2 regions of the Iodobacter ciconiae genome follow, and region 2 is predicted to be linked to the other one. Evidence: predicted binding sites of a transcription regulator. Region 2 holds the regulator's gene; the other holds the start of a gene.

Region 1 (3,422 bases), 1.3 Mb from region 2:
TGAGTTTTTCTGCCCGGGTAAATGCTGCTTTTCGTGCCTGGCTACAAGTTAGCCATGGGAATCACCGGGTGATGATTACCCACGGTGGCGTAGCTAAGGCCTTATTACTCAATTGGCTGGGCTTGCCTGCCGTACGGCATAATCAATTTTGGCTGGCGCACGCGGGGATGATTACGCTTTATTGGGATGATGAGTACCTGCCTATTTTGCAGGGGATTGATAATGAAGTTCTGTTGGGTGCGTGAGCAATTGGAATAGGCGTGCGAACAAAACCCAAATACTGAACTACTTAGGTTCCTGAGAACACGGAGTTTCACAGAGAAAACCAAGATAAATGATCCGTTTTTTCATGCCTTATGTGTTTTTTGTGGGTATTTGCTTTGTTTTTAGCGCACCTGGGTCATTACGAAATAGGAATAAAGAATGAAATTTGACTGGCGCGAGCCTGTGTTGGCGGTGCAGTTTTTGACTCGTTTGCCTACGCCGCAGATTCGTCATTTTGAGCCTGCTTTACTTGCAGCTGCCGCGCCGTGGTTTCCTCTGGTAGGCCTATTGATTGGTGTTTTTTTAAGCACGGTGGTATTTCTTGCTGCCAAAGCAGACCCCTGGCTGGCGGCTTTGGCGGGGTTTTTGCTCTGGACGTGGATTACTGGTGGGCTGCATTTAGATGGCCTTGCCGATATGTCGGATGGCTTAGGCGCTGCGCATCGTGATCCGGAACGCTTTTTGGCGGTGCTGAAAGACCCGCATCTGGGGAGCTTTGGTGTGTTGGCGCTGATTTGCCAGTCTGCCGCCAAGCTGGTGCTCTTAATGCTGCTGGCAAAACAGCAAGAATGGCTGGCGCTTTTGCTGATCCCCGCATGGGCGCGCTTTGGTGTTTTGTACTGGAGCCGATTACCCCCTTTAGCTTCTGGTATGGCTGAGCAATTTGCCTGGCAAAAAACCAGCGTGTCACTGTATATTCTTTTGATTTTACTGCTGCTGATGTCTTATTTTATTGCCCCTGCATTATTGACGGCTCCCTTGTTAATCTGGGCTTATGCCAAGTGGTTAATGCATAAATTGGGCGGAATGACAGGAGATTGCCTGGGGGCGGGGATAGAAATAACTGAAACTGGGCTGTTATTTTGCATGCTTGTTTTGCTCATATAGGGCGCGCAAGAAAAACGACTCGCACACCTTATGAAAAAAACGCTGATTCTGGTGTTTATAGGAATGGTTTATGAAAATTATCCGCAATATTGAAGTTTGGGAAAAAGGTATGGATGGCGGTTTTGCAGGGCATTTGGCGATTACCGAAACCATTAGCGTTGAGTTTCTGTTTAGCTTATTTCGCAATGAACAAGATCAGCCTGATCCTGAAATGAAGCTCTCTTATATGCTGGATGCTGCCCGTATTGCCCTGCTGCAACCCTATGTGGCCGAGTTGATGAATTTGACGAAATATGATTATATTCTGACCGCCCACGGTCAGCCTGATTATTAAAATTGCTGTCTAAAGCAGGCATTCTGTTCGCTTTGCAAACTTGTGTCGAAAGTATTTGACTCTGATCAAATACACTATATATAGCTAAGCATTCGGATATTAAACACCATATATTGTGGTCTGTAAAAACATTCTACCCTGATCCAGGTGGGAAAAATGACCATATACCCGCAATATGTGTTAAAACGTGATGGCCGCATCGCGGCGTTTGATGTTGATAAAATTCGCCTTGCGCTGCTAAATGCCAGCCGCGTAACTGGTGAGTTTGATGAGGCAGAAGCAATACGCTTAAGCGAGCTGGTTAGCAGTCGCCTGCAAGGGGATCTCACCCCTTCCATTGAGCAGATTCAGGACCAGGTTGAAGAAACCCTGCTGCAATATCATTATTTAAAAACCGTTCGTGCTTATATTGCTTATCGCAGCCAGCATGCGCGTTTGCGCTCGGATGTGCGAACGGTAGTGGATGTTGAATCATCGATTAATGAATATTTGGATCAATCAGACTGGCGGGTGAATGCCAATGCCAATCAGGGCTGGAGCCTGGGTGGGCTGATTTTAAATACCAGCGGCAAAATGATTGCCAATTACTGGTTAAACCATGTTTATCCGCCTGCTATTGGTGAGGCACATCGCTCTGGTGCGATGCATATTCATGACCTGGATATGCTGTCTGGCTATTGTGCAGGCTGGTCTTTGCGCCGCCTTTTGCAAGAAGGTTTTAATGGCGTGCCGGGTAAGGTAGAAGCCAAGCCACCCAAGCATTTTTCTGCAGCTATCGGGCAAATTGTTAATTTTTTAGGCACTTTGCAAAATGAATGGGCGGGTGCGCAGGCATTTAGCTCGTTTGATACCTATATGGCGGCATTTGTTCGTGCAGATAATTTGCAATATACACAGGTAAAGCAGTATATCCAGGAGCTGATTTACAATTTGAATGTGCCTAGCCGCTGGGGCACACAAACGCCATTTACAAATCTGACTTTTGACTGGATTTGCCCGGAAGACCTGCGCGAACAGATTCCCTATGTAGGTGGCAGGGAAATGCCATTTAATTATGGTGAATTGCAGGCCGAAATGGATATGATTAATCGTGCCTATATCGAAGTGATGATGGAGGGCGATGCACTGGGCCGTGTATTTACTTTCCCGATTCCCACTTACAATATCACCAAAGATTTTGCCTGGGATCACCCCAATACTGATTTGTTATTTGAAATGACGGCCAAATACGGCCTGCCCTATTTCCAGAATTTTTTAAATTCAGATTTAGAGCCGCATATGGTACGTTCAATGTGCTGCCGCTTGCAGCTTGATCTGCGTGAATTATTAAAGCGCGGTAATGGCTTATTCGGCTCGGCAGAGCAGACCGGCTCGCTGGGCGTGGTGACCATTAATTGCGCGCGGATTGGTTATGAATTCAAAGGTAATGAAGCGGGTTTGTTGTCACGAATTGATACGCTAATGGAGCTGGCCAAACAATCTTTGGAAATTAAACGCAAATTAATCGGCCGCTTAATTGATGGTGGTCTTTATCCTTATACCAAGCGCTATCTGGGCACGCTGCGCAATCATTTTAGTACGCTGGGGGTAAATGGTATTAACGAGATGATTCGCAATTTTAGTGATGATCAGCATGATATCAGCTCTGACGCGGGCTATGCCTTGGCAATTCGCCTGCTGGATCATATCCGCGCCAAAATGAGCGAGTTTCAGGAAGAAACCGGCCATCTTTATAATCTGGAAGCCACGCCAGCCGAAGGCACGACTTATCGTTTTGCTAAAGAAGATAAAAAGGCTTATCCCGATATTTTGCAGGCCGGTACGATAGATCAGCCTTTTTATACTAATTCCAGCCAGCTGCCGGTTGGTTTCACTGATGATCCGTTTGAGGCCTTGGGCCGTCAGCAGGAATTACAGCGTAAATACACCGGTGGCA
Region 2 (3,422 bases):
CTTTTTATTCCCTGTTAAAATCAAGAATGCTTTCAGAATTTCTGGATTTTATGTCAGATGATCACCTGGATTTTGCAGATAAGCTAAAAATAATTGGAGAAGGGCTGCGTAAAAGAAAGCAAGCAAGAAACAAGCTATGAAAGGGGATCATGATTAATCACGAATTCCTCAATTGGAAAACTGCTCGTCCGTGTTAGAATCCTGCGCATTCCCTATTCCCAACTGACTTACGGAAGCGCCAAATCTATGTTCTCCAAGTCCGCCACTATCGCCCAATACGATCCTGATCTAGCCGCTGCCATTGCAGGTGAAGTTGTTCGCCAGCACGAGCATATCGAGCTGATTGCGTCAGAAAACTACACGAGTCCAGCGGTGATGGAAGCCCAGGGCTCGCAACTGACCAATAAATACGCCGAAGGCTATCCGGGCAAGCGTTTTTATGGTGGTTGTGAATTTGTTGATGTCGTTGAACAATTGGCGATTGATCGCGTTAAAGCACTGTTTGGCGCAGAGTATGCCAATGTGCAGCCTCATTCTGGCTCGCAAGCCAACCAGGCGGTGTATTTTTCTATTCTGAAGCCCGGTGATACCGTCATGGGTATGAATCTGGGTCACGGTGGTCACCTTACACATGGCTCACCAGCAAACCTCTCCGGCAAGCTTTTCAATATCGTGGCTTATGGCCTGAACGAAAACGAAGAAATCGATTACGACGATATGGAACGCGTTGCGCTTGAAACCAAGCCTAAGCTTCTGATCGGCGGCGCTTCAGCTTACGCTCTGCGCTTTGACTGGGCGCGTATGCGTGAGATCGCTGATAAAGTGGGCGCTTACTTTATGGTTGATATGGCACATTACGCCGGCCTGATCGCCGCGGGTGTGTATCCAAACCCGGTGCCACATGCTCACTTTGTAACATCAACAACCCACAAAACATTGCGCGGCCCGCGTGGCGGTTTGATTCTGGCTAAAGCCGAATTCGAAAAATCAATCAATTCGAATGTATTCCCAACGCTGCAAGGCGGCCCTTTGATGCACGTGATTGCAGCTAAGGCTGTGGCATTTAAAGAAGCGGCAACACCAGAATTCAAAACTTACCAGGAGCAGGTGCTGAAAAATGCACAAGCCATGGCTGCGGCACTGATTGAGCGTGGCTTGCGTGTAGTCTCTGGTCGTACAGAATCACATGTATTTCTGGTGGATCTGCGCTCCAAAGGCTTAACCGGTAAGGCTGCAGATGCATTGCTGAGCCTGGCGCACATTACAGTGAATAAAAATGCTATTCCTAATGACCCGGAAAGCCCGTTTGTGACTTCCGGTATCCGTATTGGCTCGCCAGCGATCACAACCCGTGGTTTCAAAGAAGCAGAAGCGGTACAGGTAGCAAACCTGATTGCAGACGTGCTGGATAATCCAGCAGATGAAGCAAATATTGCTGCTGTTACGGTAAAAGTAAAAGAGCTGACAGCGCGCTTCCCGGTTTACGGCGCTTAATTTTTTATAAAAACCCAAGTCTTTAAACACGGAGTAAAGGAGGACTACGGAAACATACGGATAAAGTCAAAAAAGTGTTTGGCATTTTTTTGGCAAAATGCGGATCTGCGTTTTTTATTGAATTTGACCTTGTCTGATTTGAGCGTCTGTTTGAAAAGTTTTAGGCATAAGCATTGCTTAGGTTTTATCCGTGAAACTCCGTGTTCTCTGTGTCCTCCGTGTTTTGAGATTTGGGTTTTGTTTATTTTTAGAATGTTCTTTGCGGGGTTGTGATGAAGTGCCCCTTTTGTGGTTCTCCTGATACGCTGGTTGCTGACTCGCGTGTATCTGATGAGGGCGATCTGGTTCGCCGTCGCCGTCGTTGTCCTATGTGTGATAAACGCTTTACCACTTTTGAAACGGCCGAGGTGCGCTTGCCGCAGGTGGTTAAACAAAATGGTCAGCGGGCCGAGTTTGATCGGGAAAAAATCCGTACCAGTTTCGAGCGTGCCCTGCATAAGCGGCCGGTGCCAACACCTTTGGTGGATGAAGCCATCCTTCGTATTATCCAGAAAGCTTTGTCTTTAGGTGATAGAGAAATCATGAGTCGCCAGATCGGTGAAATGGTGATGTCAGAGCTCGCCAAACTCGACAAAGTAGCCTATATCCGCTTCGCCTCCGTATACCGCTCCTTCCAGGACGTAGATGATTTCCGTGATGTGATCCGGGAAGTGAGTAAGGAATAAAGTTTTTTTCCATACCGAAATAAACCTAAACCTCGAAGCACTTCGATCCAGGAGAGCACGGAGGCCATGGGGAGAAACATACGCAAAAGTAAGGTTTTCTCCGTGAAATTCCGTGCTCTTAGTGAGCTCTGTGGTTCAAGGTGTGGGTTATGCCTGTGCTTAGGGAATCCATGAACGCGATCGATCATCAGTATATGCAGCTGGCTTTGCAGCAGGCGGCTTTGGGGCAGAATAGTGCTTCGCCCAATCCTTGTGTGGGCTGCGTACTGGTGAAAGACGAGCAGGTGGTGGGGGCCGGGTTTAGCCAGCCTGCTGGCGGCGGCGTGGTGCAGGGTGCTCCCGGTGCACATGCCGAGGTGATGGCCTTAAGTGTGGCTGGGGATCTGGCTCGCGGCGCGACGGCTTATGTCACGCTGGAGCCTTGCAGCCATCATGGCCGCACGCCGCCTTGTGCCGATGCCTTGGTGAAAGCCGGTATAGTGCGTGTGGTAGCCGCGCTGACAGACCCTAATCCGCTGGTTGCCGGGCAGGGGCTGGCACGTTTGGCTGCTGCGGGCATCGCCGTGGAGTCAGGCGTATTGCACGCCACAGCACTTGAGCATCACAAGGGTTTTATCAGCCGCATGCTGCGATCCCGTCCCTGGCTTACGGTAAAAATGGGGGCCAGTCTGGATGGCCGCACCGCGCTCGCCAACGGGCAATCGCAATGGATTACCGGCCCTGCCGCAAGGTCTGATGTACAAAAACTGCGCGCCCGCTCTTGCGCCATGCTGACAGGAATCGGCACTGTGCTTGCGGATGACCCGCAGCTAACCGTGCGGGAATTTGCGGTAAGCAGACAGCCGCTGCGGGTGGTGGTTGACAGCCAGCTTAGAACACCTGTGAACGCTAAGTTATTTAATCAGGCCGGTGTGTTGATTGTCTGCGCTCAGGATGATGAGCTGAAACGCCATGCTTTAGAGACGGCAGGGGCCGAAGTCCTGATATTGGCTGATACGCATGGCCGTGTTGATTTAACTGCTCTACTGAAAGAGCTGGGCTGCCGTGGCTGCAATCAAGTGACGGTTGAAGCGGGCGGGGTACTGGTTGGGGCTTTGCTCCAAGCGGGCCTGGTTGATGAAATGCTGCTTTATCAAGCTCCCGTGATTATTGGCGACACGGCGAAAGGTATTGCCACTCTTGATTTATCCGATCTTAATCACA

The links. Region 2 encodes NrdR, which represses ribonucleotide reductase genes. Its sites were predicted from a motif close to AAANACNATATATNGTNTTT; they were not measured.
Region 1: the regulator NrdR is predicted to act here: its motif matches at 1,588-1,607, upstream of EJO50_RS13170 (ribonucleoside triphosphate reductase).

The regions. Positions count from the first base shown of each region.
Region 1 covers NZ_CP034433.1:3,004,196-3,007,617, forward strand. The annotation lists gene EJO50_RS13155 (histidine phosphatase family protein) at 1-245, shown strand, start outside; gene cobS (adenosylcobinamide-GDP ribazoletransferase) at 424-1,152, shown strand; gene EJO50_RS13165 (hypothetical protein) at 1,223-1,486, shown strand; gene EJO50_RS13170 (ribonucleoside triphosphate reductase) at 1,643-3,422, shown strand, end outside.
Region 2 covers NZ_CP034433.1:1,669,455-1,672,876, reverse strand. The annotation lists gene EJO50_RS07370 (magnesium transporter CorA family protein) at 1-140, shown strand, start outside; gene glyA (serine hydroxymethyltransferase) at 247-1,494, shown strand; gene nrdR (transcriptional regulator NrdR) at 1,767-2,219, shown strand; gene ribD (bifunctional diaminohydroxyphosphoribosylaminopyrimidine deaminase/5-amino-6-(5-phosphoribosylamino)uracil reductase RibD) at 2,369-3,422, shown strand, end outside.